4 regions of the Dactylosporangium sp. NPDC049525 genome follow, and region 1 is predicted to be linked to each of the others. Evidence: riboswitches for the same ligand, from Rfam matches in the RefSeq annotation. Region 1 holds a riboswitch; each other region holds the start of a gene.
The links. A riboswitch is a leader RNA that binds a small molecule or an ion and turns the genes downstream of it on or off. The one in region 1 is predicted to bind cobalamin.

Region 1 (7,559 bases):
GTAGTCGGGGTGGTGCGGGTCGAGGCCGATCACCGCGGTGTACTCCCGCACCCCGTCCTCCGGTGCACTGCGGGCGATGAGCTGGGCCCGGTTGTACCGCAGCACCGACAGGTGCAGGTCCCGCTCACCGGCGGTGAACGTGGCCTGCATGCGTTCGATGCCGGCGTCGATGAGGCGCATCGCCTCGGCCGGGTCGCCGAGGTGCATGGCGATGAGGGCACGGCCGTTCTCGTTGAACGTGAGGTTGTACGCGCGGCGCCGGTCCTCCGGCAGCAGCGACGCGAGCGACACGGCGGTGTTGACCCAGGCGCTGGCCTTGCGCAGGTCGCGGCGGGCCTCGTCGAAGTAGCGGGTGTACAGCATGGCGCGGCCGTACGCGGCCTGCATGTGGACGCTGGGTGAGGTGGAGCGGGCGCAGGCCTCGTCGTAGAGCGCCATGGCCTCGTCGGCGCGCCCCATCGTGGACAGCGCGATGGTCATCTTGACGGTGGCGAGCCAGCACGCCTCGGGCTGGGTCGCCCAGTCGGCGAGGTCCAGGCAGCGCCGGCCCAGCTCGAGGACGGCGTCGTAGTGGCCGGCGAGGATGCAGTCGCCGAGGGCGTCGCTGAGCGCGGCGACACCGGCACCTGACGGGTCGCTGCCGTGCTCGCGGTGGTAGCAGATGGCGCCGAGCCGCAGCGACGGCTCGCCTTTCGCCAGAAGCTCGTCGGCGCGCCGGTCGTGCAGCAACGCCCGCTCGGCCGGGTCCAGCGTGGCGTAGGCCGCAAGGAGCACCGGGTCGTCGCTGACGCAGTCACCGTCCACATAGGACCGTGCCGGGTCGCTGGCCGGCGCGCCGCGCTCCGCGGCGTCGTGCACGATGGTGAGCAGGGCGGGGTCGATACGGCGGGCCAGGAGGGCGAGCCACTCGGCGTCGGTGCGGTCGGCCTCCTCGGCGTGCGTGACGACGAGCGTGCGGGGGCCGATGTCGGCGAGCACGGCCTGCAGCAGGTCGACGAGGCCGTGACCGATCTGGACGGTCCGCGCGTACGGGTAGTACCGGGTCCGCGACTCCGGTGACGCCTGCGACGTGAGGGTCTCCCGCTCGCACGTCAGCAGCGTCGCGAGCTCCGGCGCGGCGGCGAGGATCTCGATGTCGTGCGCCCGCACCAGCTCCGGGTGGGTACGCAGGAGACCGGGAACGATCTGCCGCAGGAGGGTACCGGCGGCGGTGAACGGTCCCCGCAGCCGCCGATGTGCGTCCACTGTGGACAAAATTGGTGACATGACGACTCCTTCAGGACTTGCGCGAGTTCACGGCTTGCGGGAGCGGCGGCGGTCGCGGACGGCGAGCGCGGCGGCGAGGACGAGCTGGCCGACGGACGCGACCAGGAAGAGCAGCGCGTCCCAGAACCGGGCCGTGGGCACGGCGGGATCGGTGACGGCGGCGACGGCGGTGCCGAGGAAGTGCCACGCGAGCGGCAGCGCCACGAACACGAGCACGGCGAGCATGGTGGCGTAGCCGATGGCGTACAGGGGTGCGTACCAGCGGGCGGCGGCGCGGTCGCGCGGGTCCCAGCGGGTCTCGGCGGCGAGCCGGTCGGTGCGCCCGAGCAGCCGCCACATCCGGTTGTGCAGCAGCTCCCGCGCTGTGGCGTGCAGGTCGACGCAGCCCAGGACGGTGGTGATGAGGTGGTACACGTCGGTGCGCAGGAAGAAGTACAGCTGGGCGACGATGCCGAGCAGGGACATGAACGCGATGGCGAGGCAGGCGCGGCCCGCGACCGGGATGCTGCCGTCCGGGTGCCGGGTCAGCCACGCCACGACGGTGAGCGCCGAGGCCGCGAGCACGTCGGCGACCACCCCGGCGAGGATCGGCAGGTACCGCTGCCGCCGCGGCACGACGACGAGCCCGTCGAGTTTCGTCTCGGCCACCAGGAAGTAGAGCCGGTGGCCGAGGTGCATCGAGGAGTGCAGGCCGAGCCGGCGCCCGGCGAGCAGGTGGAACAGCTCGTGCAGCACGACGAACGGCAGCTGCCCGAACAGCACCGTCAGCTCGACGATCAGCAGGTAGTCGGTGAAGAACACGTTGCCGCGGGCTGGTGCGAGCCGCGGGTCGGCGACGCAGACCGCGACGGCGGCGACGACGAGCGCCGCGTAGCAGGCCCAGGCGACCGGCGAGAACAGGGCCGCGCCGAGCCGCTGCCAGCGCGGCGGGGCGGTCTTCTCCCCCGCGCCGCCAGGGCTCAGGAAGTCCAGGTCCCGCAGGGTGTCGAGGAATTCGTCGATGTCGACGGGTTCGCCGTAGCGGTCGGTGTACCAGGCGGCGGCGTCCCGCGGTGGCCGGCCTCCGGCGAGCTCGCGGAGCAGCGCGGCGCCGTCGGGCGGGAACACGCCGTAGGAGTCGCAGTCGGTGCGGCCGACGACGACCCGGTCGCCCTCGTCGAGGTACCGCAGGTCGTGCAGCGCCACTGGGGCGTTCGGCATGGCAGATCTCCTCTGCTGGTGGGCTGGGACCCCGGCCGGGGGTGAGGGTGGGTTGCGCCCCCGGCCGGGTGTCCCGCGGTGTCGGCCTCGTCGGCCCTGCAACTCAGCCCAGGAACTCCGCACAGCAGCACATGCCGTAGCAGTAGTTGTTGCAGAGCCTGGTGAGCCGCACCGCGCCCGCCTTGCGGACCACGATCTTCTTCATCCCGGCGCCGGTGCCGGTTTCCGTGCTGATGTCCGTAGCGATCTGTGCCATTGGGATTCGCCTCCTCAGACGATATGCGTCACGTTGCGTGATGAGAATGGCACGCAACGTGACGACCATGAAGTCGCCCGGGTGACACTTCGACCCCGCCTAGCCGACAGCTACCAGCGGTCGTGATGCAGCGCCTCGACCAGCGGAATCCTGCTACGCCAGCCGTGCCGTTCGAGGTCCGGCACGGTCTCCAGGTGCGTCACCGGGCCAAGGCACAGCCACGCCACGGGACGGATGCCGTCGGGGATGCCGAGCAGGTCGCGGACGAACGATTCGCGGTAGAACGACACCCAGCCCACGCCGAGACCCTCCGCGGTGGCCGCCAGCCACAGGTTCTGGATGGCGAGGCAGACCGAGTAGAGGCCGGCGTCGGCGATCGCGTGCCGGCCAAGCACCGCAGGACCGCCACGGCCGGCGTCGTAGGTGACGACCACGGACAGGGTCGATTCCAGTACACCGTCGATTTTGATGCGTTGGAACGTCTCGATTGCCGGCCCGTCCAGGGTCGCGGCGAACGTCTCCCGCTCCTGCCGCACGTGGTCGTGGAACGCGCTGCGCAGGCCGAGATCGCGCACGAGCACGAAGTCCCACGGCTGCGACAGCCCCACGCTCGGCGCCGCGTGGGCCGCGCCCAGCACGCGGTCGAGGACCTCGGCGGGGATCGGCGCCCCGGTGAACTGGCCGCGCACGTCGCGACGGCGGTGCACGACGTCATACAGGTCGGTGCTCATGAGGGCAGGCTCCCGCTGCTCAGGCCGGCCCCGGCGCGGGGCAGGCGGTGAACGCGAGGCCGGTCTTCGGACTCTCGGATCAACGCCTGACCGTCCGCCTTCCCAGCCCGCAGGCCAGTGACCGCACGCCACGTTCGGCGTGCATGGACGGCAGCTCCCCGATCACCGCGGCGGGCCCGTGCCGGATTCACACCGGCTTCCCGATTCTCCCCGGTCGCCCGGGGCACCTCGCATCAGTTCATGCCGCCGCCGAGCTTAGACGCACAACCGGAAGTGCGTCGTGAGGCGGCCGTCCTGCAGGAGGTGGAACGCGAGGGCCGGCGGCGCCTCCGGGCGGTCCTCCGGCTCCCAGGGCAGCAGCATCGTCGACTCGACGCCCGGGGCGGCCAGGACCGGCACGCCGGCGAACGTGCTCACCGCGGCGGTGTGGACGTGGCCGCACAGCACGGCGACCACGTCCGGGTGCCGGCCGAGGACCTCGGCGAGCCGCCCGGCCCCGAGCTGGCGGACCTGGTCCGCGGCGGGCTTGCCGACCGGCACCGGCGGATGATGGCAGCACACGAACGCGGGCGTGCCGGCCGACGCCGCGAGGGTGCCGTCGAGCCAGTCGAGGGTGTCGTCGTCCAGCCAGCCCTCGGCGTGCCCGGGGACGCTGGAGTCGCACAGCGCGAACACCGCCCCGGCGACGGTCTCGACCCGGTTCACGGGACCAGTGGCCGGCTCCTCGTCGAGGAGTTCACCGCGGAACATGGCCCGGTCGTCGTGGTTGCCCGGGAGCGCCAGCACCGGCACGCCGAGCTGCTGGAGCTTGCCGAACACCGCGTACTCGGCGGCGAGGCCGTGGTCGGCGACGTCGCCGGTCACCACGATCGCGTCGAGCGGGCGCTGCAGGCCGGCGAGGTACGCGATGACCCGCTCGAACCGGTCCGGCGGCTTCGATCCGACGTGGAGGTCACTGAGATGGGCGATGAGCACCCCTGCTGGTTACCCCAGCAGCGCTGCGCTACCCGCCGACTCGAACGCGGCGCGCACGTCGTCGGGGCTTTCGGTGAAGTGTGCCCAGCTGTCGATGTGGACCGGCAGCACCGTCTTCGCGCCGAGGAGGCGGGCCGCCTCGAGCAGGCCGGCGGCGCCGAGGGTCAGGTCGGCGTCGCCGAGCAGCGGGGTGCGGGCCTTGCCGCCGAACAGGATCGCGACGTCCACGGCCGGGAAACGGTCGGCGATCTGCGCCACGACGCCCAGGGACGCGTTGTCGCCGCTGACGTAGACGGTCGGCAGGTCGTCGCCGTGCAGCACGAAGCCGGTGACGGGGCCGGTGAGGTGCTCGGTGCCGTCGGGGCCGTGCTGCGCCGGCACCGCGGTGACCCGCACGAGGCCGCCGCCACCGGGCCGGGACAGGTTGACCTCGGTCCACGGCGGCAGGCCGACCGTGGGGCCGCCCAGCCGGGCGGCCGCTGCCGGAGTGCTGAGCATCAGGGGTACCGACGCCGCGAAGGCCCGACCGGAGTGGTCGAGGTTGTCAGGGTGCTGGTCGTGGGACAGCAGCACGACGTCGACGGTGCCGGCGTCCGCCGGGGTGCCGGCCGCGGCCGCGGTCTTGGTCAGCACCCGGCTGCCGACGGCGTAGTCACCGGGCGGGTCGAACGTGGGGTCGGTCATGAACGTGACGCCGCCGACGGTGAACACCGCGGTCGGGCCGCCGAACCGGCGGATCTGGAAGGTCATACCGCCCAGTCTCCGGCCGGGCGCGGCCCGCCAGCAGTGGCTGGAACGCCATCCTCCGATACGATCAAGCCATGGACCGCTCACCCACGACGGTCGGGGTGCTCATCGGCGACGGCGCCCCGATGCTGGAGGTCGCGGTCGCGCCGCGGGTGTTCAGCGTCGCCGGCAGCGGCTTCGAGGTGCGCACCGCCGGGGAGCACCCCGGCCCGCTGTCGACGACCGCGGGCATCGCGATCAGCGCCCCGCATGCCCTCGACGACCTCGACGCGGCGGGCGTCGTCATCGTGCCCGGCTGGCGGCCGCCGGGCGGCGCCCCGGTCGCCCCGGGCATCCTGGACCGGCTGCGCCGCGCCCACGACGAGGGCGCCACCGTCGTCGGGCTGTGCATGGGCGCGTTCGTCCTCGCCGAGGCCGGCCTGCTCGACGGCCGGCGGGCCACCACGCACTGGCGGCACCTGGCCACGTTCGCCGCCCGGTTCCCGGCCGTCGAGGTGGTCGACGACGTGCTCTACGTCGACGAGGGCACGGTCGTGACCAGCGCGGGCAGCGCCGCCGGGCTGGACGCGTGCCTGCACCTGCTGCGCCGCGACCACGGCCCCTCGGTGGCCAACACCGCCGCCCGTGCCCTGGTCGTGGCGCCGCAGCGGGCCGGCGGGCAGGCACAGTTCATCGAGCGTCCGGTCCCCCAGCTCCGCGCCGGCGACGCGGTCGGCGACGCGATGCGCCACGCACTGGAGCACCTGGAGGACGTCACGCTCGACGTGGATCGTCTGGCCGCGGCGGTACATCTGAGCCGCCGCACGTTCGACCGTCGCTTCCGGGAGACGACGGGCTCCTCGCCGCTGCGCTGGCTGCTGCTGCAGCGGGTGCTGCGCGCCCAGCACGTGCTGTCCACCACGGACCTGGACATCGACTCGGTCGCCCGCACCTGCGGCTTCACCGACGGCGTCGCCCTGCGCCCCCACTTCCGCCGCCTCGTCGGTGTCCCCCCACAGTCCTACCGCGCCAGCTTCCGCGCCTCCTGACGCGGAAGGGTGCGGATGGCTTTGCCATTATACGGACATGGTCTTATGCTCATATCTTGGATTGCACGGACCAGACGTCGTTACGCTTCGGGCGTGGACAGGAGGAGCGACATGAGCCCAGCGGTTATCGCTGCCCACATGCCGGCCGCCATCAGTCTCGACGACGTTGCAGCCATGGCGGACGCGGATGAGCACCACCGCTATGAGCTCAGTCGAGAAGGGGTGTTGTCCATCCTGCCGCCGGCCACCCCAGAGCATGCGCTGATCGTGGCCAGGCTGGTTCGCTGGTTCTTCGTCAACGGGTTCGAGGACGAGCAGGTCACCACGGACTGCGGCATCGACGTCTGGGGCGGACGCCAGCCCGACGTGACGATCTGGGCGAAGGGGAAACCACCACGCCCGGCCCGCTCGAGCTATGCCGGCACCGACGGACTACTCCTGGTGATCGAGGTCGAGTCACCCGACAGCAAGGTGATCGACCGGGTGGTCAAACGCGACGAGTATGCGGCGGTCGGCATCCCCCGCTACTGGATCGTCGAGCGCGACACGGCGACCACCGTGCACGCCCTGATCCTGGAAGACGGCCGATTCGTCGCGGAGCACGAGCCGCGGCCGCTCGCATGGCTCGTGGACGGGCCGGTGCCGGAGCTCAGTTGACGGCGAGGGACAAGCTCGCCGGCGATGCGCCAGGCGACCAGGTCTCTGGAGTTTCGCAGTTTTGGGTGTGTGCCTCTCATCTGATGAGGTAGTCGAATATCGATTGATTTCGTTGGCGTGATCCCGAGCTCGCCCTCGAACGCCACCACGAATTCTGGCTGGAGAGGCTCGAAGGCTGCCGAGCGCACCACCACATCGGGCCTCCGCGTCCGCTTCGGGACCTACCCGAACCATGATCATGGGGTGATTCGTTTCCAGTTCAGGCCGTCGGTGGAGAGGTAAGCGGCGTCGACGGTGCGGGTGAGGTAGCCGCCGCCGGCGATGGTGTGCACCGGTCCGGCGTCGCTGCTTTCCGGGTTGGCGGGCAGTCCGGTGAGGGTGATCGGCTGGTATCGGTTGCCGTTGTCACGACTGGCGCTGAAGGAGGTGGTGTGGACGGTTTCGCTGGGCACGTTCGCGATCACGTGGCTGCCGTCCTTGGTGATGAACGAGTTGCCTGCGCCGTATGACCACGGTGCGGTGCCCTGCCGGTCGACCCACTGCCAGGTCGAGCCGCCGTCGCTGGTCCGGTACACGTGTGCGCCTCCGCGTGGCGAGCCGCTCATGAGCACGACGTATCCGGTGATGCCGTCGAGGGTGGTCGGATACACGGATTCGCTGCTTTGGGGTGCGGCGTTCGGGTGGTCGGTGAAGGAGTGC
Region 2 (7,559 bases), on a different contig from region 1:
CGCCCATCAGGTGCTGCAGCACGTCGCCAACCCCGTCCAGGCGCTGCGCGAGATGCGCCGCGTCTGCCGGCCCGGTGGCTACGTGGCGGCCCGCGACAGCGACTACGCGGCGTTCACCTGGTTCCCGCGGCTGCCGGAGCTGGACGAGTGGATGGCGCTGTACCAGCGGATGGCCCGCGCCAACGGCGGCGAGCCCGACGCCGGCCGCCGGATGCTGTCCTGGGCCCGGGCCGCCGGTTTCACCGACGTCACGTCCACGTCGAGCACCTGGTGCTTCGCCGACGAGGAGGACCGCGCCTGGTGGGGCGGCATGTGGGCGGACCGCGTCCGCGCCTCCGCGATGGCGACGCAGGCCCTCGCCAGCGGCGTGACACAGCAGGACCTGCAGCGGCTCTCCGACGGCTGGCGCGCCTGGGCCGACTCCCCCGACGGCTGGCTGTCCATCCTGCACGGCGAGATCCTGGCCCGCCCCTGATCTAAGGCGTGTTTGGTAAGTGGATGCCGGGCTGCGGCGGACCCCACTTACCAAATACGCCTTAGGCTCGTCCGATGGAACGACCGCTCGTCACCGTGTGCCGGGACTGCTGCTGCGGCTCGGCGCGCAAGCACCCCGACGTCGACCACGCCGGGCAGGTCGCCCGGCTGCGCTCGGCGCTGGGGCAGACCGGGGTGCGGGTCAGCGCGTGCCTCGACGCGTGCGAGCGGTCCAACATCGTCGTCGTGCACCCGACCCCGGCCGCGCGGCGGGCCGGGGCCCGGCCGGTCTGGCTCGGCTACGTCCTCGACGACGCGGTCATCGGCGACCTGACCGCCTGGGTCGAGGCCGGCGGACCGGGGGTCGTGCCGCTGCCGGAGATCCTCGGGCTCTACCGCACCAACCCGCCGGTCGGTCAGGGGTAGCGGCGGGGGGTGAACACGACCGGCGTGCCGCTGTCGCCGCGTTCCACCGCGCGGGTCTGCGACGAACCGACGATGAGCAGGGTCCGCATGTCCACTTCGGACGGATCCAGGTCCGCCAGGCGCACCACCCGGACCCGCTCGCCCGGCCCGCCGACGTCGCGGCCGAGCACGACCGGGGTGTCCGGGGACCGGTGCCGCAGCAGCAGGTCCCGGGCCGCCTCGACCTGCCAGGTGCGGCTCTTCGAACCGGGGTTGTAGATGGCGATGACCAGGTCGGCGCCGGCGGCGGCGTCGAGGCGGGCCGCGATCACGTCCCACGGCTTCAACCGGTCCGACAGCGACAGCACGCAGAAGTCGTGGCCGAGCGGCGCGCCGACCCGGCTCGCCACCGCCTGCGCGGCCGTCAGCCCGGGCAGCACCCGCACCGGGACGTCCTTCCAGCGCGGTTCGGCGGCGACCTCCAGGACCGCGGCCGCCATCGCGAACACGCCCGGGTCACCCGAGGAGACGACGGCGACGCGGCGGCCGCCGTCCTTGGCGAGGGCGAGGGCGAACTCGGCGCGCTCCGCCTCGACCTTGTTGTCCGAGGCGTGCCGGCGCTGCCGGGGGTTGGCCGGGATCCTTGCCAGGTAAGGGCCGTAGCCGACGAGGTCGTCGGCGGCCTCGACCGCGGCGAGGGCTTCCGGGGTGAGCCAGTCACGGCCGGCGGGTCCGAGCCCGACGACGACGACCTCACCGGCGGCGACCGCAACAGGTGCGGCGCGCAGCGCCGACGCCGTCTCCTCGTGCACCCGGCTCGGCAGCAGCGCCAGGGAGAAGTACGGCACGTCGGCGGGGTCCACTGTGGACAGCGGCGCGACGCGTTGGCGGTCGGTGGTGGCGCGCTCGACGTACCAGGCGTCCTGCAGCCGGCCGGCCCGCTCCAGGGCGTCGCGGACGGTGCCGAAGGTGCGGCCCAGCTTCATGACGGCGGCGGAGTCGGTGGCCGCGAGGCGCTCCGCGAGGATGTCGGCCGGCAGGGTGCCGGGCAGGACGGTGAGGATCTCGTCGCGCTCGACGAGGGGCCGGCCGAGGACCGCGGACGCGCCGGCGATGGAGGTGACGCCGGGGACGACCTCCGTCTGGTACGTGTGGGCGAGCCGCTTGTGCATGTGCATGTAGGAGCCGTAGAACAGCGGGTCGCCCTCGCAGAGCACGACCACGTCGCGGCCGGCGTCGAGGTGCGCGGCGAGCCGGGCCGCCCACGCGTCGTAGTGCTCCTCGATGACCGCGCGGTAGTCGCCGATCTCCTCGGTGGTGACCGGGTAGACCAGGGCCTCTTCGATCTGGCCGTCGCGCAGGTACGGCGCCGCGATCGACCGCGCGATGCTGCGCCCGTGGCGGGCGCTGTGGAAGGCGACCACGGGCGCGGCCGCGACGAGCCGGGCCGCCTTCACCGTGACGAGCTCGGGGTCGCCCGGTCCGAGACCTACGCCGTACAGCCGCCCGATGTCCACTGTGGTCATTCCTTCTCGTCCGCGATCGCGTTGACGGCGGCGGCCGTCATCGCGCTGCCGCCACGGCGGCCGTGCACGACCAGGTGCGGCAGGTCCGACGCCGCCAGGGCCGCCTTCGACTCGGCCGCGCCGATGAACCCCACGGGGATGCCGAGCACCGCCGCCGGTCGGGGCGCGCCCGCTGCGATCATCTCCAGGAGGCGGAACAGCGCCGTCGGCGCGTTGCCGACCGCGACGACGGCGCCGGCGAGGCGCTCGCCCCACAGTTCGAGGGCGGCGGCGCTGCGGGTGGTGCCGAGCTCGGCGGCGAGCGCCGGCACCCGCGGGTCGCGCAGGGTGCACAGGACCTCGTTGCCGCGGGGCAGCCGCGCCCGGGTCACACCGGAGGCGACCATTTCGGCGTCGCAGAGGATCGGGGCGCCGTCGCGCAGCGCGGCGCGGGCGAGGCGGACCACGTCGGCGCTGTACCCGACGTCGGCGGGCAGGTCCACCATCCCGCACGCGTGGATCATGCGGACGGTGACCTGAGCGACGTCGGCGGGCAGCCCGGACAGGTCGGCCTCGGCCCGGATCGTCGCGAACGACCGCCGGTAGATCTCCGCGCCGTCCTTCACGTAGTCGTACGCCGTCACGAGACCACCTGGTAGCCGTCGGCGGTCGCGAGCATCTCCACGTGCCTTCCCTTCGGTGCGCCGCAGCGCCGTTCGCAGCCGACCCAGTGCACGGGCAGGTCCCGCGGCACGGTGCCCGCCTCGACGGCCGCGCGGGCGTCGGCCCGCACGTCGGCGAGGGCTTTGGCGCAGCCGGGCCGGCCGGCGCACGCGGTGACCCCGGCCCACGGGGAGGCGGGGTCGGTGACGAGGCCGGCCGCCGTCAGCAGTGTCTCGACGGGTCCAGCTTGTGCGACGGGCACGTCCGGCACGACGACGGTCCGCCACGGCGTGACGATGATCTCTCCCGGCGCGGCTTCCACCAGCGCCGCGGACTGTGCCTGGGTGAACAGGCCGAGCGGCACGACGACGGTCAGCGCGGCCTGGCCGTCGAGCTGCGGCGCCCACCCGGCCACCGGGCCACGCCGGCCGTCGTATTGACCAACGTCGGCGCGATCAAAGCCGTTGTATTGACCAACGTCCGCGCGGTCTGGGCCGCTGTATTGACCGGCGTCTGTGGCGTAGGAGGTGGCCAGCCGCGCCGCCACCCGCGCCCGGCCGTCGGTCAGCTCCGTCAGGCGCCACGCCGTGCCGCCCTGCTCGGCCCGCTCGGCCAGGAACGCCCTGGTGGCCCGCAGCAGGAGGTCAGCCGCGCCGGCCGGCGTCACGGTGCCGGCACCGGCCGGCATGACGGTGCCGGCCAGGACCAGGCGGTCGCCGTGCAGGCCGACGTCGCCGCCGAGCGGGGTCACATCGCCGCGCCCGTCGTCGACGGTGACCAGGAACCTGCCCGGAAGGTCCGCCAGGGAGGCGTCGGCGCACAGGCCGGCGTCGTACGCGGCCACCACCGGCCGCACGTCCAGCTCCCCGAGCCCGTCGCGGCCGCTGAGCGGGCTGGCGATAATGTTGCGGACCCGTTCGTGAGTGTCCGACGGCAGCAGCCCGGCGGCGGACAACCGGGCGGCCAGCTCGACCTCCGCACCCGGTCGCAGCGCCCTGACCTGGATGTTCCCCCGCGAGGTCAGCTCCAGCGCCGGGTCGCCGAGGTCGAGTGCCGCGCCGCGGAGCACGGCCAGGGCCGCGACGCTCAACCGGCCGCCGGGCAGCCGGACCCGGGCCAGGCCACCGTCGGCCGCGGCGTGGACCTGCACGGCGCCCGGGCACCGGTCCGGAGCGTCGCGTCCACTGGCAGCCTGCACGGGCCGGATACTACTGCGCAGCGGCTCGCTTGACTCAAGACAGCGCTGTCCAGGAGAGTTGGCGGTGCTGTACGGCGACGTGTGGAGGAAGCCGGTGTCAATCCGGCGCGGTCCCGCCACTGTGACCGGGGAGCGGACCTCCGACGCAAGGCCACCGGGCGCGAGCCCGGGAAGGCCGGAGGCGAGCGCCGATCCGGGAGCCAGGAGACTCTCCGTTGCCGGACCTTTCCCGACCGACTTGGGGCGCGGACCCCGAGGGAGGACCCCGGCGTGATCCTGCTGTTGTCGACGTCTGACACCGACCTGCTCAGCGCCCGCGCGAGCGGTGCCGCGTTCCGGCTGGCCAACCCGTCCCGCACCGCCGTGGAGGACCTGCCGGCCCTGGCCGACGGTGCCGACCTGGTCGTGGTGCGGTTCCTGGGCGGCTACCGCGACTGGCAGGAGGGTTTCGACGCGCTGCTGCGGCTGCCGCTGCCCGTGGTCCTGCTCGGCGGCGAGCAACTGCCCGATGCCGAGCTGATGTCGCACTCGACGGTGCCCGCCGGGGTCGCCGCGGACGCGCACAAGTACTTCACCGAGGGCGGCCCGGCCAACCTCGGTGAGCTGCACAACTTCCTGTCCGACACGATCCTGCTGACCGGCCACGGCTTCGCGCCCCCGGCGACGACCCCGACCTGGGGACCGCTGGAGCGGGCGGGCACGGACCACGACGGCCCGACGGTTGCGGTCATCTACTACCGGGCGCATCACCTCGCCGGCAACACCGCGTTCGTGGAGACGCTCTGCGCGGCGATCGAGGACGCCGGCGGCCGGGCGCTGCCCGTGTTCGCCTCGTCGCTGCGCACCGCCCCGGCGGAGCTCTTGGACACGCTGCGGCAGGCCGACGCGCTCATCGTCACCGTCCTCGCCGCGGGCGGCACCCGGCCCGCCGACGCGCAGGCCGGCGGCGCGGACGAGGCGTGGGACGTGGGCGCCCTGGCCGCCCTCGACGTGCCGATCCTGCAGGGGCTCTGCCTGACCAGCGCCCGCGACACCTGGGACAGCAATGACGACGGCCTGTCGCCGCTGGACACGGCCACGCAGGTCGCGATCCCCGAGTTCGACGGCCGGATCATCACGGTGCCGTTCTCGTTCAAGGAGGTCGACGCCGACGGGCTCACCGTCTACGTCGCCGACCCGGAGCGGGCCGGCCGGGTCGCCGGGATCGCCGTCGGGCACGCCCGGCTGCGGCACCTGCCGGCCGCGGACCGCAAGGTCGTGGTGATGCTCAGCGCATACCCGACGAAACACGCCCGGATCGGCAACGCCGTCGGCCTCGACACGCCCGCGAGCGTGGTCCGGCTCCTGTCCGCGCTGCACGAGCAGGGCTATGTGGGTGCCGACGGCTTCCCCAAGGACGGCGACGCGCTGATGCACACGCTCATCGCCGCCGGCGGGCAGGACGTCAACTGGCTCACCGAGGACCAGCTGCGGGGCAACCCGATCAGGATCTCGGCCGGTCGCTACCGGGCCTGGTTCGCCACGCTGCCGTCCGACCTGCGCGCGGAGATGGAGCGGCACTGGGGGCCGGCGCCGGGCGAGCTGTTCGTCGACACGTCCCGCGACCCGGACGGTGAGATCGTGCTCGCCGCGCTGCGCGAGGGCAACGTCGTGGTCATGGTGCAGCCGCCGCGCGGGTTCGGGGAGAACCCCGTCGCGATCTACCACGACCCGGACCTGCCGCCGAGCCACCACTACCTGGCCGCGTACCGGTGGCTCGCCGACGAGTTCGGCGCGCACGCGGTCGTGCACGTCGGCAAGCACGGCAACCTGGAGTGGCTGCCCGGCAAGACCGTCGGGCTGTCCGCGTCCTGCGGCGCCGACGCGGCCCTGGGCAACCTGCCGCTGATCTACCCGTTCCTGGTCAACGACCCCGGCGAGGGCACCCAGGCCAAGCGCCGGGCGCACGCCACCCTCGTCGACCACCTGATCCCGCCGATGGCGCGGGCCGACTCGTACGGTGACATCGCCCGCCTCGAGCAGCTCCTCGACGAACATGCGACGATCGCGGCCCTCGACCCCGCGAAGCTGCCCGCGATCCGCGCCCAGATCTGGACGCTGATCCAGGCCGCCCGCCTCGACCACGACCTGGGCCTGGCCGACCGGCCCGGCGAGGACGGCTTCGACGAGCTCATCCTGCACATCGACGGCTGGCTGTGCGAGATCAAGGACGTGCAGATCCGCGACGGCCTGCACGTGCTCGGCGTCGCACCGTCGGGTGAGGCCAGGGTCGACCTGGTCCTGGCGATGCTGCGGGCCAGGCAGATGTGGGGCGGCACCGTGGCCGCGCTGCCAGGTCTCCGCGAGGCGCTCGGTCTTGACGAGAGCGGCTCGGGTCGCGTGTCGGTCGACGAGGCCGAGACGCAGGCCCGCGCCCTGGTCGCCGAGATGGAGTCGCGGGGCTGGCCGGTCGGCGACATCTCCGACATTTCTGATTCGCCGGATGTGGTACGGGTGCTCGAGTTCGCGGCCCGGGAGATCGTGCCCCGCCTGGCGCGCACCACCGACGAGCTGACCATGGTGCTGCACGCCCTGGACGGCGGCTACGTCCCGGCCGGGCCGAGCGGCTCGCCGCTGCGCGGCCTCATCAACGTCCTGCCGACCGGCCGCAACTTCTACTCCGTCGACCCCAAGGCGATCCCGAGCCGCCTCGCCTGGGAGACCGGCCAGGCGATGGCCGACTCGCTGCTCGCCCGCTACCGCGCCGACCACGGCGAATGGCCGCGGTCGGTCGGGTTGTCGATGTGGGGCACCAGCGCCATGCGCACCGCCGGCGACGACATCGCCGAGGCCCTGGCCCTGCTCGGCGTCCGCCCCGTCTGGGACGACGCGTCCCGCCGGGTCGTCGACCTCTCCCCCGTCGACCTCGCCGAGCTGGGCCGTCCCCGCATCGACGTCACCATGCGCATCAGCGGCTTCTTCCGCGACGCGTTCCCGCACGTCGTGGCGCTGCTCGACGACGCCGTGCAGCTGGTCGCGGGCCTGCCGGAGTCCGCCGAGGACAACTACGTGCGCGCCCACGTCACCGCGGACCTGGCGCTGCACGGCGACGCCCGGCGCTCCACGCTGCGCGTCTTCGGCTCCAAGCCGGGCGCGTACGGCGCCGGCATCCTCCCCCTCATCGACAGCCGCAACTGGCGCGACGACGCCGACCTCGCCGAGGTCTACGCCGTCTGGGGCGGCTACGCCTACGGCCGCGGCCTCGACGGCCTCCCCGCCCGCGGCGACATGGAAGGCGCCTACAAGCGGATCAGCGTCGCGGTCAAGAACACCGA
Region 3 (7,559 bases), on a different contig from region 1:
ATGAGGTTGAGCAGGAACGCCCGCCGGTCGTCCCGTGTGGACAGTCGCCGCAGCGAGCCCAGGGAGTCGATCCAGCGGAAGCAGAACCCGGCCTTGCGGCGGATCGACGGGATGTTCTCCACCGCCGCGAACGCCTCCGCCCGGGCCGCGTCGTCCGGCAGGTACGTGTCCAGCAGGTTCAGGTAGAACTGGACGTGCACGGCCTCCTCGAACAGCTGCCGGGACAGGTACAGGCGGCCTTCGGGGGAGTTCACGTGCTGATACAGGTTGAGGACGAGGTTGTTGGCGACGATCGTGTCGCCGGTGGCGAAGAACGCGACGAGCCGGCCGACGAGGTGCCGCTCGGCCGGGGTGAGCTTCGCCAGGTCGGTGAGGTCGGTGTGCAGGTCGACCTCCTCGACCGTCCACGTGTTCTTGATGGCGTCGCGGAACCGGTCGAAGAACTGCGGGTACCGCATGGGCCGCAACGTCAGATCCATGCCGGGGTCCAGGAGACTCACTGGCACGCCTCGCACGACTCGGGGTTCTCCAGCGAACACGCAACCGCGTCCTCAACTGGAGCCACCAGGGACACCGTCGCCTGCTGGATGCGCGTAGCGGGGCGGGACCGCAGGTAATAGGTGGTCTTCAAGCCGGCCTTCCACGCGTACAGGTACATCGAGGAGAGCTTGCCGATGTTCGGCGCGCTCATGAACAGGTTCAGCGACTGGCTCTGGTCGATGTACGGCCCGCGGGCGGCGGCCAGGTCGATGAGCGCCCGCTGCGGCAGCTCCCACGCGGTGCGGAACAGCGCCCGGGTCTCCGCCGGTAGCGCCGCGACGCCCTGCACGGACCCGTCGGCGCGCTTGATCTCCTCCCGGACCTGCGACGTCCACAGGCCGCGGGACTTCAGCTCCCGCACCAGCGCCGTGTTGATCTGCAGGAACTCACCCGACAGGGTCTCCCGCTTGAACATGTTGGACACCTGCGGCTCGATGCACTCGTAGCACCCGGCGATCGACGCGATCGTGGCCGTCGGCGCGATCGCGATGAGCAGCGAGTTGCGCAGCCCGTACGCGGCGATGCGTGCCCGTACCGCAGCCCACCGTGCCTCCTGGGTCGGGATGACGCCCCACAGGTCCGGTTGCAGGTCGCCGCGGGCCGCCCTGGTCAGCTGATACGCCGGGTGCGGGCCGTGCCGCTCGGCGAGGTCCGCGGAAGTCTCGAGGGCGGTCAGGTAGATTTCCTCGGCGATGCGCGTCGACAGTTCCCGCGCCTCGGGCGCGTCGAACGGCAGCCGCAGCGCGAAGTACACGTCCTGCAGGCCCATGACGCCGAGCCCGACCGGCCGCCACCGCGGGTTCGACGCGGCCGCCTCCACGCTCGGGTAGTAGTTGATGTCGATGACCCGGTCCAGGAACGTGACCGCGGTGCGGACCGTCGCGCGCAGCCGCTCCCAGTCGATGCCGTCGCCGGCCACGTGCGCGGCGAGGTTGACCGAGCCGAGGTTGCACACGGCGGTCTCGCCGTCGCTCGATACTTCGACGATCTCGGTGCACAGGTTCGACAGGTGTACGACCTCGCCGGGCGTGCCGGTCTGGTTGCTGAGCCGGTTCGACGGGTCCTTGAACGTCATCCAGCCGTTGCCGGTCTGCGCCAGGGTGCGCATCATCTTGCCGTACAGGTCACGGGCCTTCACGGTCCGCACGGCGCGCTGCTCCGCGGCCCGGTATGCCTCGTCGAAGGCTTCGCCGTACAGATCCGGCAGCTCCGGCGCCTCGGCCGGGTCGATGAGCGACCAGTCCGCGTCCGCCTCGACGCGGCGCATGAACTCGTCGGGGATCCAGTTGGCGAGGTTGAGGTTGTGGGTGCGCCGCGCGTCCTCGCCGGTGTTGTCCCGCAGCTCCAGGAACTCCTCGACGTCCGGGTGCCACGGCTCCAGGTAGACGCACGCCGCGCCCTTGCGCCGTCCGCCCTGGTTCACGGCGGCGACCGACGCGTCCAGGGTGCGCAGCCACGGCACGATGCCGTTCGACAGGCCGTTGGTACCGCGGATCAACGCGCCCCGCGAACGTACCCGCGACCACGAGATGCCAATCCCACCCGCGAACTTCGACAGCTTCGCCACCTGTGCGTACCGGTCGTAGATCGAGTCGAGCTCGTCGCGAGGCGAGTCGACGAGGAAGCACGACGACATCTGCGTGTGTGCCGTGCCGGAGTTGAACAGGGTCGGCGAGCTCGGCAGGTACGCCAGCGACGACATCAGCCGGTAGAACCCGATCGCCTCGGCAGGGGTGGTCGACAGCCCGCACGCGACCCGCAGCAGCCAGTACTGCGGCGTCTCCACGACCAGGCGCGTCGTCGGGTGCCGCAGCAGGTACCGGTCGGCGACGGTCCGCAGCCCGAAGTACTCGAACCGCAGGTCCCCGCTCAGGTCGACGGCGTCGTCGAGCTTGCGCGCGTTGACCGCCACGAACTGCGCGGTCTCGGCCCCGATCAGCCCCTCGGCGTGCCCCACCCGGACCGCCTGGCTGAACGACGCGATGCCCTGCCCGCGGACCTCCTTGTCGAGGTACGCCGACAGCAGCCGAGCCGCCAGCCGCGAGTACTGGGGCTCCTCGCCGATCATGTCCGCCGCCGTCTGGATCGACAGCCGGTCCAGTTCCGCGGTGGTCGCGCCGTCGTACAGGCCGCTGATGGTCTTCGTCGCCACCCGCAGCGGGTCGACGTCGTCGAGGTCGTCGGCCCACCGCCCGACCGCCCGCACGATCTTGTTCACGTCGACCGGCTCGCTGGCGCCGTTGCGCTTGCGGACCTGCATCTGCGCCCGCCGCTGGACCGGCACTTCCTCCGCGGTCATCTGCGTGAGTGTCACCCTTGGTGCTCCTCTTGCTCGTCTCCGGAAAGAGGCGAACGCGGGACACGCAGGCGGAGCCGGCACGGCCGCCGCCGGCGACCGGGCACGTCACAGCCGTCGGCCGTCCCACGCGACCTCGGACCGCCGCACTCCCGTCCTCGGGCGCGGCGCTGCTGGCAGGTCTTCGGACTCGCGGGCACGGTCACGGCACGTGCCGCGAACCTCCTACCGGCCGTCACTTCCCAGGCCCGGATGGCCCAGTGTTTGCTCGACGGCTTTCGTTCCCACTCACCGCTGCGGGGCAGTCCCGGTCTCACACCGGGTTCCCTCTTGCCTCGACCGGACTGGATACCCGGCCGAACCAGCTGCGCCACGGACTATATCTGGTACCCCATCGCAGCACGCACACCCACATGTCGTGCCGCGTGTCGGGCAGGTCCGCCAAGGGTTAGTCGCCCAGCCCGTCGATGTGGTCACGCAACCGGTCGACGAACCTTCGCGGCTGCCGGGGTACCCGTGGCGGCGGCGCGGCTGCCGCCGTGGGTGGCAGCTCACCGCGCTCCTCCGCGAAGGCGCGCAGGATCTCCCGCTCCGTCGCGCGGACAGCAGCAGGCACGACCACAGTCACCCTGATAGAACCGGCGGACGATCCGAGCCCGTCAGTACGTCCACCGGAGAAGGGAACCCGGTCGCCGTGCTGGACACCGGGCTGCAAGCGGACCGTGACGGTCCCGTCGTAGGCCTTGTACCGCAGTGTGGTGCCCAGGGCCGCGACCGCCATCGGCAGACGTGCGAAGGCGTACCCGCGGAACAAGTCGCCGGAGAGATCCCCACGGTCGTCCGGCCTGGTGGCAACGAACTCATCGAGCAGCAGCCGTTGGGTGGCGGTCAGGTCGGTCGGCGTCGGCACGTCCACGTGTATCTCGAGGTTGCCCCGTCCCGCGCCGGCAGCGCGGGGCAGCCCCTGGCCCTGGACCAAGATCGTCGAGCCGGGCTGTGTCCCTGGCTCCAGTCGCAGCACCTCGTGACCGTCGAGGATCGGAATCCTCATGGTGCCACCGAGCGCTGCCAGGGCCATCGGCACCGTGAGCTGGTAGTGCAGGTTGTCGCCGGCGCTGCGCAGCGGCCCCGCCTTTTCGCGGACCGTGACATAGAGGTCGCCGGCGCTGTGTCCGCCCTCGCCGTGGTTTCCCTGACCGCGTACCCGCAGGGTCTGGCCCGCTCGTACGCCGGCCGGGATGCGCAGCGCGAACCCGCTCAGTTGCCGGTTGCGCTTCGCTCCCGAGCACGTGAGGCAGCGGCTGTTGACGACCTCGCCGGTGCCCCCGCACACCCCGCACGGAACGCTGCGCTCCAGTGTCAAGTCGATGGTCGTGCCGAAGACGCATTCCCGCACGCTGAGGGGCAGCTCGACGGACAGGTCCGACGTGGAGCGCTCCTGTACCCCGAACACGCGCTCGAACGTATCCGGATCATGTCGCTGCCGGCCCCCGCCGTCGCCGGCTTCGATGACGACGCGGCGGCGCCCGGCCGGGGGATGCGGCGCGCCGCCGGACTGCGGTGCGGCGTTGAACTGTGCACCGGCGCCGGTGCGTGACGGGTCGGCCGCGGATTTCTGCCCGCTGGCCACGGTCGGATGAGGCGCCGACGGGGTGGACCTTGCGCCCGGCCGGTAGGCCACGTTGCGAGCGATCGCCACCAGTCCGCCGGTGTCCCTCTCACCACGCTTGGGAATGGGCCGGCCGCGCGCCCGGAGCCGCTGGTAGATGTGGCGGTACAGGGTGTCGAGATCCAGCAATTCGGGACCGTCGGGGATGCCGTTCTTCAACGCCTCGATCAACTCGCCGGTGAAGGCGGTGTACGGCTCATTGTCCGGTGCGAGCGCGAGCCGGGTCCGGGCGGTCGCGGTGAGCACACACGTGCCGAAGATTTCCAGACCGTCCGGCGTCGGTCCGTCCGGGCTCATCCATGTGCCGAGTGCCCGGCCGCTGTAGCAGCAGTCGATGATGGCCACCTTCCGGCGGGCGCGGCTGGCGTCCAGGAACTCATTGCGGATCCACTTGAACGGAATCGACTCGCGGTTGGGTCGCAGCCGGTCCGCGCCCGGCAGCGCGAGATACACCTCGTCTTCGTCGCGGTCGTCGATCAAGCCGTGTCCGGCGAAGTAGAACAGCAGCGTGTCCGTGGCGCGGTCGGCCTGTTCCCGCAGCACGTCGAGCACCTCGGCGCTGCTGCTCGGCTGGTTGAGGACCCTGCAGTGCGCGCGCGGCAGACCCCACCGACTGGTGTCCTGCAGTAACCGCCGCAGCCCGGCGATGTTGTTTCGCACTGTCGGCAGATCGTCGAGTGCGCCCTCGTCGTCGCCGGCCCTGGCGGCGTGGCGTTGATACCGGGACACCCCCACCAGGACGGCCCGTGACGCTCGCGGATCCGGCAGCGTCCCGGTCATCGGACCGGCCGCCGCTGCATGGCGCCGTTCATCGGTGCCTCCGTCTCCCAGGATCCGGATCACTGACCTTGGGGCGCACGGTGCCGCCCGCACTCACCGCAGCCTACGACCGGGGGACGCCTACGCGGTGCAAGAATCCGAAGGCTGACGCTGTGCCGCAGCCGTTGCGACCGTCGAGCCTGGGCCCATGTCCGGCCGGCGGGTCGCGCGTCAGGTGGGCAGCAGGGACTCCTCGATCACGATGAACGGGTGCACGTGGAGGTGCAGGCTGCCGCGGAGGACGTCGACGTCGGGCGCGATCCGCAACGAGGTGCGAGCGCCGTCCGCCTCGATCGTGACGGTTTGTGGCACCCTCGTGGAACAGGTCCAGCACCGGGCGTCCGTGCCGGGTCCATCGCGTCATGTGGGCGGGGGAGTCCCCATCGTCAGGGCTCGCCGTCGGTTCGACGCCGAACGTCTCGAGGAACTCCCGTGCGCTGGGAACGTGGGGCTCGCGGTGTCGGATCATGATTGCCGGCGTCCTACGGACTGTCCGGCCGGGAGTTCCGGCGCGACCACGACGTCGATGACGGGCTGCTCGAGGCCGGTCGCGCGGCTCGACCGCCAGATCGTGCTGACCCGCAGCCTCCACCGGTCACGTGCATGCAATCGGGGACGGTCTGCGCCTCGACGACGCCCATGTGCAGGAACCGGAGCAGGAACCGGTCGAGATCCTCGGCCAGGGTGCTCATCGGGGCCGGTCGGGCAAGCGTCCCGGCTCGCGCGTCCGCCGGGTCATCCTCGCAGCGTGGTGGCCCAGTCGTCCGGTGCTTGAGCGGGTTCGCCGCTCATAGGTGCGGGCGGCCAGCGGCGGTGTGCCGCCGGTCCCCGCCCGCACCCATGAGCGCGCTGTGCGTGGTGCCGGTGCTGCTCCTTGCGGGCGCGAGCTACCCCGCCAGAGCCGGGCAGTACTTCGCGGCCTCGGCGCTGGCCTTGTCCAGCTCGGCCTCCAGTGCCGGGTCGTCGACGCCGTCCATGGAGCTCAGGAACTTCGAGAACGAGGCCACGAAGTTCTCGATCGCTGCCTTCGCCGCCGGGTCGGCGGCCTTCTCCAGCTCGACGTTGACCGCCTTCGTCAGCCGGGCCAGGACCACCTCACCCTTGGCCTTCGCCGCCGCGACTCCGGCCTTGTCGTCCTTGACGCCGGCGGTGAGCAGCTCGGTGAGGACCGTGGTGATCGCTTCCTTCTCCTTGTCATAGGCCGCTACGACGCCCTTGCACACCGCCTCGGTGTTGGCCTTCGCGTCGACGCTCGGGCTTGCCGCGGCTGCGGCGCTGGTGCCGCCGGCGGTCGCCGAGGCGGTGCTGCCCTTGGCGGCGCCGTCGGTCTCCTCGGCGCACGCCCCGGTCAATCCCACCGTGGTGGTCAGGGCCAACGCCAGGATGATCCGTCGCAACTGCATGTCTGTGTGCTCCCCAGGGGTGGTGTGATCCAAGCCTGCCGAGCATAGAGACGACCACCGACAATTTTCCGGCCCGCGGACCGTGAGACTGACCTCAACCAGCCAGCGACAGATGAGCAGATTCCGGGCAATGCGCACCCGGCGGAAGCATAGGGTGATCACGAGCTGACCGGCGGCAACGCGCTGGTGACAGGTGCGATGACGACGACCCGTCCCGTGTCCACACCACCGACCGGACTGACGTCGGCGCAGGCCTCCCGCCGTGGTTCCTCGTCCTGCGCACCGTCTGGCGGCGCGATCTCCTGCAGCGGATCCTCGGCCTCAAGGACCCGCGCGGCGGCGCGTAGGCTGCGGCCTCGTGACTGTTGACATCGCAGCTGAAACCCCCGGCGACAGCGACGCCGAGGAGACCTTCGAGACGGCCGCCGAAGCCGGCGACGGCCCGTCGATCATCTACACCGCGTACTTCACGGCAGCGGAGGAGCTGGTTGAGCACATCCGCGCCGCGGACGTGCTCAACCTCGGCTTCCGCGTCGAGTCCTACGTCGTCTCCTCGGACGAGGCATCCGACGCCACCCAGATCGAGTTCGAGTTCACCCTGCTCAGCGAGCTGCCCGTCCGCGGCGAGTGACGCCGCACGGCCCGCCACCCGGGGATCGCGACCGGGTGGCGGGCCTGCGGAGCAAACGGAACAAAGCGGGTCAGCAGAACAAAGCGGGTCAGCGGAACACAACGGAGCAGGCGGGTGCGGCTACGCCGCGATCTGGTCGAACTGCTCCCAGCCGCCGATCGCGGTGCGGTTCGCGATCAGCGCCGCGGCGCCCGCGTTCTC
Region 4 (7,559 bases), on a different contig from region 1:
CGTGCGGGGAACCGACCCTGCGCTACGAGCCGAGCGCCCCGCGGCCGACGCTGACGCCGGACCACGCCCGGGTCCGCTGACTGGCCAGCACGACAAGGTAGAGCGGTCACGCGCCCGCGGCCTGGCGGGCCGCTCCGAGCTCGCCCGTCGATCACCCATGGCATTGAACCAGAGCCAGGCGTGGCTGCTGCCCTTCAGCGCCGTCGCCGGGCTCAGCCGCGGCTGAGCAGCAGGTACCGCTCGTCGGTGACCGTCTTGCCCCACAGCGCGTCGTCGCGCAGCGCCAGCACCTCCGCCTCCCGGCCGTTGCGGCGCACCAGGGACGCGCAGTCGGCGGCGGAGATCCCCGCACCGGTCGACCAGCGCCCTTCGACCAGGACCAGCCGGCCTCGCGGCCGCAGCAGAGCGGACCAGCGGGCCAGCACGGCGGCAGGATCGGGCAGCGCCCACAGCACGTGCCGGGCGAGGACCACGTCGAAGGACGCGGCCGCGAACGGCGGGTCGGCCGCGTCGCCGAGGACCAGCGGCACCGTGACGCCGTGCCGCCCGGCCTTGTCCCGCGCGACGTCGAGCATCCCGGCCGAGGCGTCCAGGCCGTACACCCGGTGCCCGGCCTCGGCCAGGAGGACCGAGACGCTGCCCGTCCCGCAGCCGAGGTCGACCACCGACACGGGCGCGGCGGGCAGCGCGGCCGACAGCAGGGTCGCCCACGCGGCGCGGACGGCGGGGTCGCGCAGGCCGTGGTCCGCCTCGTCGTCGAACGTCGCCGCGTGTGCGTCCCAGACTGCTCGTGCACCACCCATCGGCCGATCCTGGCACAGTGCCGTGGCGGCGGTCAGCTCACCGACCCCCTGCGCCGGGCCGAGAAGTTGATCACCTGAGAGATTGCGCACCCGGCGGTTGCCCGCGCCCTGAGCTGCGGCGCAGGTCGCCCCGCGGCGGGCCGCTGATCAGCGCGTCGATTGACACGCTGGTACGCCGTCCGTACCGTCCGAAACGAAACGTGACGGTGAACGGAAGCCGGTGCAAGCCCGGCACGGTCGCGCCGCTGTAACCACCACCCGTGGGAGTCAGACCCGGCCACTGTCACGACAACGCTCGATGGGACGCGAAAATCCCGCAGGAGGCTGCATCTGATGAGCTCGATCTCGGCTCTTCCCACCACCCCGGTCACGGCACCCGCCCCGATCCCGCTGCGGCAGCTCCTGCCGTGGGCGGCGTTCGGCGTCGTGCTCGCCGTCGTCCTGCTCTACTTCGTCGGTGCCGAGCAGGGCATCACCTCGGTCTTCGCCGGTGAGACCGTGCACGAGTTCGTCCACGACGGCCGGCACCTGCTCGGCTTCCCCTGCCACTGAGACGGGGAACCCAGATGTTGCATGCCCGTAGCCTGCTGGTGCGCGGGATGATCGTCGGCGTGGTCGCCGGCGTCGCCGCGTTCCTGTTCGCCTATCTGTTCGGTGAGGGCCCGATCAACGACGCGATCGCGTTCGAGGAGGCCCACGCCGCGCCCCTGGCGCCCGGTGAGCACGAGCACGAGCTGGTCAGCCGGACCGTGCAGAGCACCGTCGGCCTGGCCACCGCCTCGATCGTGTACGGGGTCGCGCTCGGTGGCCTGTTCGCCATCGCCGTCGCGGTCACCATCGGTCGCATCGGCCGGATCAGCGCCCGCGCCACCGCCGGCATCGTCGCCCTCGCCGGGTTCGTCGGAGTGGCCCTCGTGCCGTTCCTGAAGTACCCGGCCAACCCGCCGGCCACCGGCAACCCCGACACGCTCCAGCACCGCACCGGCCTGTACTTCCTGATGCTCGTCATCGGGGTGGCCGCGGTCGTCGGCGCGATCGTCGTCAGCCGGTCGTTGCAGCCGCGCTACGGCACCTGGAACGCGACGATCGCCGGGGTCGTCGGCGCCGCCGTCGTCGTCGGTGTCGCGATCGCCCTGCTGCCGGCGGTCAACGAGGTGCCGGAAGGGTTCGCCCCGGTCCTGCTGTGGCAGTTCCGCCTGGCGTCGCTGGGCACGCAGGCGGTCACGTGGGCCACGCTCGGCCTGCTGTTCGGTTATCTCACCGAACGCAGCGAGCGCACGTCCACCGTGGTGAGGGCCCAGCCGGTCGCCGCCTGACCAGTTCGTCCGTGATGCCCGGTGGAGCCGTCTCCGCCGGGCATCACCGTTTCAGCATGCTTGCCGCGCTCACAAGTGCTGCGGGCACGCTGGAGACCTGCGGCCGGGCGCCGCGCGCCCGGCAAACCCGGCGAACACAAGTAGCGTGGCAAGCTGGTCGGGCACTGCGCCGATCGATGTCATCAGGAACGGGGATCCCTCGATGAGCAACGCCAAAGTGGTCGCACGCTACTTCGACATGTGGAACACCGGCGACGTCGCCGTCGCCGCCGAGATCCTGCACCCCGACTGGGTCGATCACGCCCACCCGGAGGTCGCCGGCGTGGCCGGCGTGCAGCAGTCCGTCCAAGCCGTCCGGGCCGCCCGCCCGGACCTGCAGTTCACCGTGCACAGCATCCTGGGCGACGACGACCTGGTCGCCGTGGTCGGCTCCGTCGGGCAACCGGCCGATGGCGGCCCGGGCAACCTCGTCTGGCTGGTCCGGCTCGTCGACGGCCTGATGGCGGAGCTGTGGACCTACCAGTCACGCTGACCGCGGGCGGGCTCTGACCTGAGCCTTCTCGCCCTGCGGGCCGAACAGGTGCAGGATCTCCACCGCCTGTTCGCCCGCGGGGCCGAACCAGTGCGGGATGTTCGTCTCGAACTCCGCTACCTCCCCGGGGCGCAGCGTCAGCTCCTGCTCGCCGAGGATGAGCCGCAGCTCGCCGGCCAGGACGTAGAGCCACTCATAGCCGGCGTGGGTGACCAGCTGCGGCTCGCTCGGGCCGAGCACCTGCTTGAACACCTGCACCGGTCCGGGATACCGGGTCAACGCCACGACAACGCTGCCCTTGCGGTTGCGCCGGGGTTTGAGGTGTACGCGGGGATCACCCGTCGCCGGTGCCGCGACGAGCTGGTCGAGGGCCACGTGATGCGCCTTTGCCAGCGGCAGCAGCAGGTCGAGCGTCGGGCGGCGCCGGCCGGCCTCGAGGCGCGACAGCGCGCTGACGGAGATGCCGGTCTCGGCGGACAGCGCCTCGAGGGTCAGGCCCCGCGTGCGGCGCAACGCCCGCAGCCGCGGGCCGATGTCGTTGATGAGCCGCGCCACGTCGTCGTCCACTCCGCCATTTTTGCAGTTCTGGCAAATTCTCTGCGGGTTCGGCGGGATTGCCCGTGACGATCGTCGGCATGGATACCCTGCTCCGTGAAGCGCCCAGGCCCACCCGGCACCGCTGGCTGGTGCTGGCCATCTGCTCCATGAGCCTGTTCGTGGTCGGGCTCGACACGACGATCGTCAACGTGGCGCTGCCGTCGATCGGCGCGGGCCTGGGCGTCGGCACGCGCGGCCTGGAATGGACGGTCGACGCCTACACCCTCGTCCTGGCCGGCCTGCTGATCTCCTCCGGTGCGGTCGCCGACCGCTTCGGCCGGCGGCGCGTGTTCCAGCTGGGGCTCGTCGTGTTCGCGGTCGCGTCGGTGGCGTGCGCGGTCGCGCCCTCCATCGAGACGCTCATCGCGGCGCGGGTCCTGCAGGGTGTCGGCGGGTCGATGCTGAGCCCGGTCGCCCTCGCGATCGTGGTCAACGTCATCACCGACCCGAAGGAACGCGCCCAGGCGATCGGCGTCTGGGCCGCCGTGTTCGGCGCCAGCATGGCGCTCGGCCCCGTCACCGGCGGCCTGCTCGTGTCGGGTCTCGGCTGGCGGTCCGTGTTCTGGGTCAGCGTGCCGCTGATCGTCGCGGTACTGGCACTCACCGCGGTGTACGTCCCGGAGTCCAGGTCGCCACGGCCGCGAGCCATCGACGTGCCGGGGCAGCTGCTGCTGATCGCGTTCGTCGGTGGATCGGTGGCGCTGCTCATCGAGGGCCCGCACGTCGGCTGGGACTCCCCCGCCGGCTACGCCTTCGTCGCCGTCGCGCTGGCGGGTTTCGTGCTCACCTCGATGCGGCGCCGCGAACCGCTCATGGACCTGCGGCTGTTCCGGCGCGCCCCGTTCACCGCCGCGGTGCTCGGCGCGGTCGTCGTGTTCGCCGGCCTCAACGTGACGCTGCTGCTGAGCACCCTGTACCTGCAGCACGCCCGGGGCCTGACCCCGGCCGCCGCGGGCCTCGTCACGCTGCCGATGGCCGTCGCCGCCACGGTGTGCGCGCCGCTGTCCGGGTTCCTGGTCGGGCGGTTCGGCCCGCGGCTGCCGCTGCTGCTCGCCGGCGGTTTCGCGGCCGCCGGCGGGCTGTGCCTGGTGCGCCTCACCGACCACACCGGCCTGGCGGTGCTGCTGGCGGCGTATCTGTGCATCGGGGCCGGCATCGGCTTCGCGAACGCCCCGATCACCAACACCGCGGTCGCCGGGCTGCCGGCGGACCGGGCCGGGGTCGCCGGCGGCATCACCTCCACGGCCCGCCAGTTCGGCGCGGCGATCGGCGTGGCGATCGCCGGCGGCCTGGTCGCCGGGGCCGGGCCGGCCGGGCTCGCGCAGGCGTCGCGGCCCGGCTGGTTCCTCGTCGCCGGCTGCGGCCTGCTCCTGCTCGCCGTCGCCCGGGTCTCCCCGTCCGGCCGCCGGTAGACCGCGGGGAGGCCGCGGGAGGCCGCGCCTTTTCCTGCGCCTCGCGCGCTTTGCCGGCGTCCGTGCTGAAATCGGCCGCTATCAGTGGGCCTGCCTTTTATTCAGATGCTCGCTTTGCGGGACAACGAGGAATGTCGAAGACATATACGCTCGTCATGTCCTGGACACCGACGGGTGATCCAACAACGGGGACAGAAGTGCGCGCGCGCCGATTCCGGCGGCACATTTCTGCATGGGCATCAACGGTGTCGAATGATCACGTCGCCAGCCTCTGCGATTGCCGGTGTCGCCGGCGGGTCCATCACGTCTGAGGGGAACTGGATGAACCGCCGAAACAGACTCATCGCAAGCGCAACACTGATGGTGGGTGCACTGCTCATCACCTCCGCCACACCGGCCGCGGCCGACGAATCACCGGTCGGCACGTCCGCGTCCGCCGGCGCGAGTGACCAGCTGGTCCAGGCCGATCTGGCCGGGCGCCAGGAACGCCTGATGGCATTGAAGTCCTGGATCATCACCCAACCCGGCGTGGAGAGCAGCGGCTACGTCGAGTCGGTGAACGACGCGAAGAACCTGGCCACGACAATCCTGTGGGCAGGGCCGGTCAGCGCATTCCAGCAGGCCATCCTTGCCGAGGCGAAAAGCCGCGGCATCGCGGTGACCGTCCGGCAGCGCAAATTCACCCGGCAGCACCTGATCGACGCCGCCCAGGCGGTGTCGAGCAGCGCCGGAAAGGGCGCATTGCAGGGATTCTCGGTGACGTCCGTCGCCACCCTGGACCCCGACTTCGACGGCGTCGTGGTCCGCGGCAGCCACACCGGCGTGCCGAGCAGCGCGCTGGCCAACGCCCAGGCGGTGACGGCCAAGGCGCTGTCCGCGCAGATCGGTGTCGACGTCTCGGTCGGCGGCGCGGACGGCACGATCAGGCCGTCGGTCGCGACCCGCTCCAACGACACGGCGGCGTTCAACGCCGGTGGGTACATGCTGTCTCCGAGCAGCGGCACGACCTGTTCGACGGGCTGGGGGATCCTGCTCAACGGGGTCTACCGGACCACCACCGCCCGGCACTGCTGGCGGCACGACTACCGGGCCCGCGACGGCAGCGCCGGCTACGGTGACGGCCTGGTGAACTCCTCCGACGGAGCGGCCCGGGTGATGACCACCAGTGGCTTCTACTGGATGTTCGACGGCGCGTGGAACGACAGTTCCGGCTACAAGAAGACGGTTATCGGATACGGCGACGTCAGCTCCGGCGACTCGGTCTGCACCAGCGGCGGAAACTCCGGCGTGCATTGCGGTATCCAGGTCGGCACCATGTGCGTGCTGTTCAACGACGGCATGGGATTCGGCAACATCTGCACGATCCGCGGCCACCAGGTCAACAACGGCATCTCCAACATTCAGGGTGACAGCGGCGGCCCCGTCTTCACCCTCGGCGGCGCCGGTCAGGTCCGGGCGACCGGCATGATCCAGGGCCTGCAGGGCGGCTGGCAGAACTGCACCGGCGTGCACGACGGCGGCGCCAACTGGTGCAGCGACTGGGTGTTGTTCTCATCCGCACGGACGATCAACAACGCACTCGGCGCGTCACTGCGCACCGGGTGACCTGAGGCGTGCGGCGGCGCGGACGCTTTCCCGGCGTCCGCGCCGTTCGCGGGTCGCCTCCACATTCCGGCCGCCGGATGCGGCTGAAGGCGGTGGTCTAGCCGAGGAGGGCCGGGTCGGCGTCGCGTTCGGTGCCGCACGCGGTGCACTGGACCGTGTGCTTGACCCGCAGCGGGATCAGGGGCACGAAGAACAGCGACAGCTTCAACACGCGCTTGTACAGCGGGTGGGCGACCGTGTTGCCGCAGTGCGGGCAGCGCAGGGTCAACGTGCGCAGGTGCTTCACCCGCCAACCCCAACCGAAGATCAGCACGGGGGGCAGCCTAGCGGGTGGCGGTCCGGTCGTGGACGCGGCGCCCGGCGACGAGGCTCGCGACGGCCAGGACGACCGCGGCCAGGCAGGCCAGGAACAGCATGGCGACATACGGGTCCTGGATCTCGATGCGGCTGTTGGCGAGGCGGTCCGCGGGGGTCAGCGCGGCCGGCACCAGCGCCGGGATCAGGCGGGCCGGGCCGTAGCTGGACACCAGCACGACGCCGGTGAAGACCAGCAGCGGGGCGAGCATGCTCACGGACAACGCGGCGAGCAGCGTGTCCCGGCGGCGGCCGGCGCGGGACAGCACCAGGATGACGGCGGCGACGCCGCAGCCGATGGTGAAGACGGCACCGCCGACATTCGCCGGCACCGGCGGGAACACGAACTGGCACGCCACCCAGATGCCGGCCGCGGCGAGCGAGGCGGCGACGCCCGTGGCGAGGGCGCGGCCGGTCACCGCGGTCCGGCGGGCGGTGAAGGCGAGCAGCCCGATCAGGTAGCTGGTCAGGAACACGGCGAAGATCGGTACCCCGAAGCGGGCCTGCTCGTCCGGCGGCCCGTGCGTGCCCAGCCGGGCCACGAACGACGCCGTCATCACGGCGATGAACAGGCATCCGCCGGCTCGGACGGCGCGGGCGGCCCGGCCGTCGCCGACCGGGCCGAGCACGCCGGGCCGGCGGCCCACCAGGGCCACCACGTGCAGCAGCGCGATGAGTCCGACCAGCCCCCACCGCAGCGGGGCGTACGCAATGCTCGCCGACCACTGCAGCACCCCGGCGAGCACCGCCAGGGCCGCGAGCGGATAGCCGATGGTCCGCAGCACCGCGGGCTGCGCCAGGACGGTGCTGGCGCAGCCGAGGGCGTGCATCCACCGCTCACGGCCGGGTGGCACGGCGGCGGTCTCGGCGCGCATCGCCCGGCCCCAGTCGCGGCGGCCGGGTGGCAGCAGCCGGGCCACGACGGCCAGCAGCAGGTCGG

Region 2: another riboswitch for cobalamin. It lies ahead of cobN (cobaltochelatase subunit CobN); the one in region 1 lies ahead of bluB (5,6-dimethylbenzimidazole synthase).
Region 3: another riboswitch for cobalamin. It lies ahead of AB0K00_RS36270 (ribonucleoside-diphosphate reductase subunit alpha); the one in region 1 lies ahead of bluB (5,6-dimethylbenzimidazole synthase).
Region 4: another riboswitch for cobalamin. It lies ahead of AB0K00_RS36390 (CbtB domain-containing protein); the one in region 1 lies ahead of bluB (5,6-dimethylbenzimidazole synthase).

The regions. Positions count from the first base shown of each region.
Region 1 covers NZ_JBFAPO010000010.1:144,847-152,405, reverse strand. The annotation lists gene AB0K00_RS17760 (tetratricopeptide repeat protein) at 1-1,266, opposite strand, end outside; gene AB0K00_RS17755 (hypothetical protein) at 1,294-2,466, opposite strand; gene AB0K00_RS17750 (hypothetical protein) at 2,570-2,722, opposite strand; gene bluB (5,6-dimethylbenzimidazole synthase) at 2,833-3,453, opposite strand; cobalamin riboswitch at 3,493-3,699, opposite strand; gene AB0K00_RS17740 (metallophosphoesterase) at 3,709-4,428, opposite strand; gene AB0K00_RS17735 (MBL fold metallo-hydrolase) at 4,438-5,178, opposite strand; gene AB0K00_RS17730 (helix-turn-helix domain-containing protein) at 5,250-6,203, shown strand; gene AB0K00_RS17725 (Uma2 family endonuclease) at 6,342-6,860, shown strand; gene AB0K00_RS17720 (sialidase family protein) at 7,097-7,559, opposite strand, start outside.
Region 2 covers NZ_JBFAPO010000058.1:53,078-60,636, forward strand. The annotation lists gene AB0K00_RS46735 (methyltransferase domain-containing protein) at 1-475, shown strand, start outside; gene AB0K00_RS46740 (hypothetical protein) at 550-900, shown strand; gene AB0K00_RS46745 (precorrin-2 C(20)-methyltransferase) at 891-2,405, opposite strand; gene AB0K00_RS46750 (precorrin-8X methylmutase) at 2,402-3,028, opposite strand; gene AB0K00_RS46755 (precorrin-3B synthase) at 3,025-4,245, opposite strand; cobalamin riboswitch at 4,291-4,477, shown strand; gene cobN (cobaltochelatase subunit CobN) at 4,516-7,559, shown strand, end outside.
Region 3 covers NZ_JBFAPO010000034.1:20,140-27,698, forward strand. The annotation lists gene AB0K00_RS36265 (ribonucleotide-diphosphate reductase subunit beta) at 1-479, opposite strand, end outside; gene AB0K00_RS36270 (ribonucleoside-diphosphate reductase subunit alpha) at 497-2,839, opposite strand; cobalamin riboswitch at 2,994-3,217, opposite strand; gene AB0K00_RS36275 (DnaJ C-terminal domain-containing protein) at 3,285-5,285, opposite strand; gene AB0K00_RS36280 (hypothetical protein) at 5,496-5,636, opposite strand; gene AB0K00_RS36285 (hypothetical protein) at 6,212-6,727, opposite strand; gene AB0K00_RS36290 (hypothetical protein) at 7,086-7,358, shown strand; gene AB0K00_RS36295 (lectin) at 7,479-7,559, opposite strand, start outside.
Region 4 covers NZ_JBFAPO010000034.1:45,920-53,478, reverse strand. The annotation lists gene AB0K00_RS36395 (class I SAM-dependent methyltransferase) at 213-803, opposite strand; cobalamin riboswitch at 966-1,097, shown strand; gene AB0K00_RS36390 (CbtB domain-containing protein) at 1,137-1,355, shown strand; gene AB0K00_RS36385 (CbtA family protein) at 1,370-2,119, shown strand; gene AB0K00_RS36380 (nuclear transport factor 2 family protein) at 2,322-2,651, shown strand; gene AB0K00_RS36375 (XRE family transcriptional regulator) at 2,643-3,218, opposite strand; gene AB0K00_RS36370 (MFS transporter) at 3,287-4,660, shown strand; gene AB0K00_RS36365 (hypothetical protein) at 5,021-6,265, shown strand; gene AB0K00_RS36360 (zinc-ribbon domain-containing protein) at 6,363-6,578, opposite strand; gene AB0K00_RS36355 (hypothetical protein) at 6,589-7,559, opposite strand, start outside.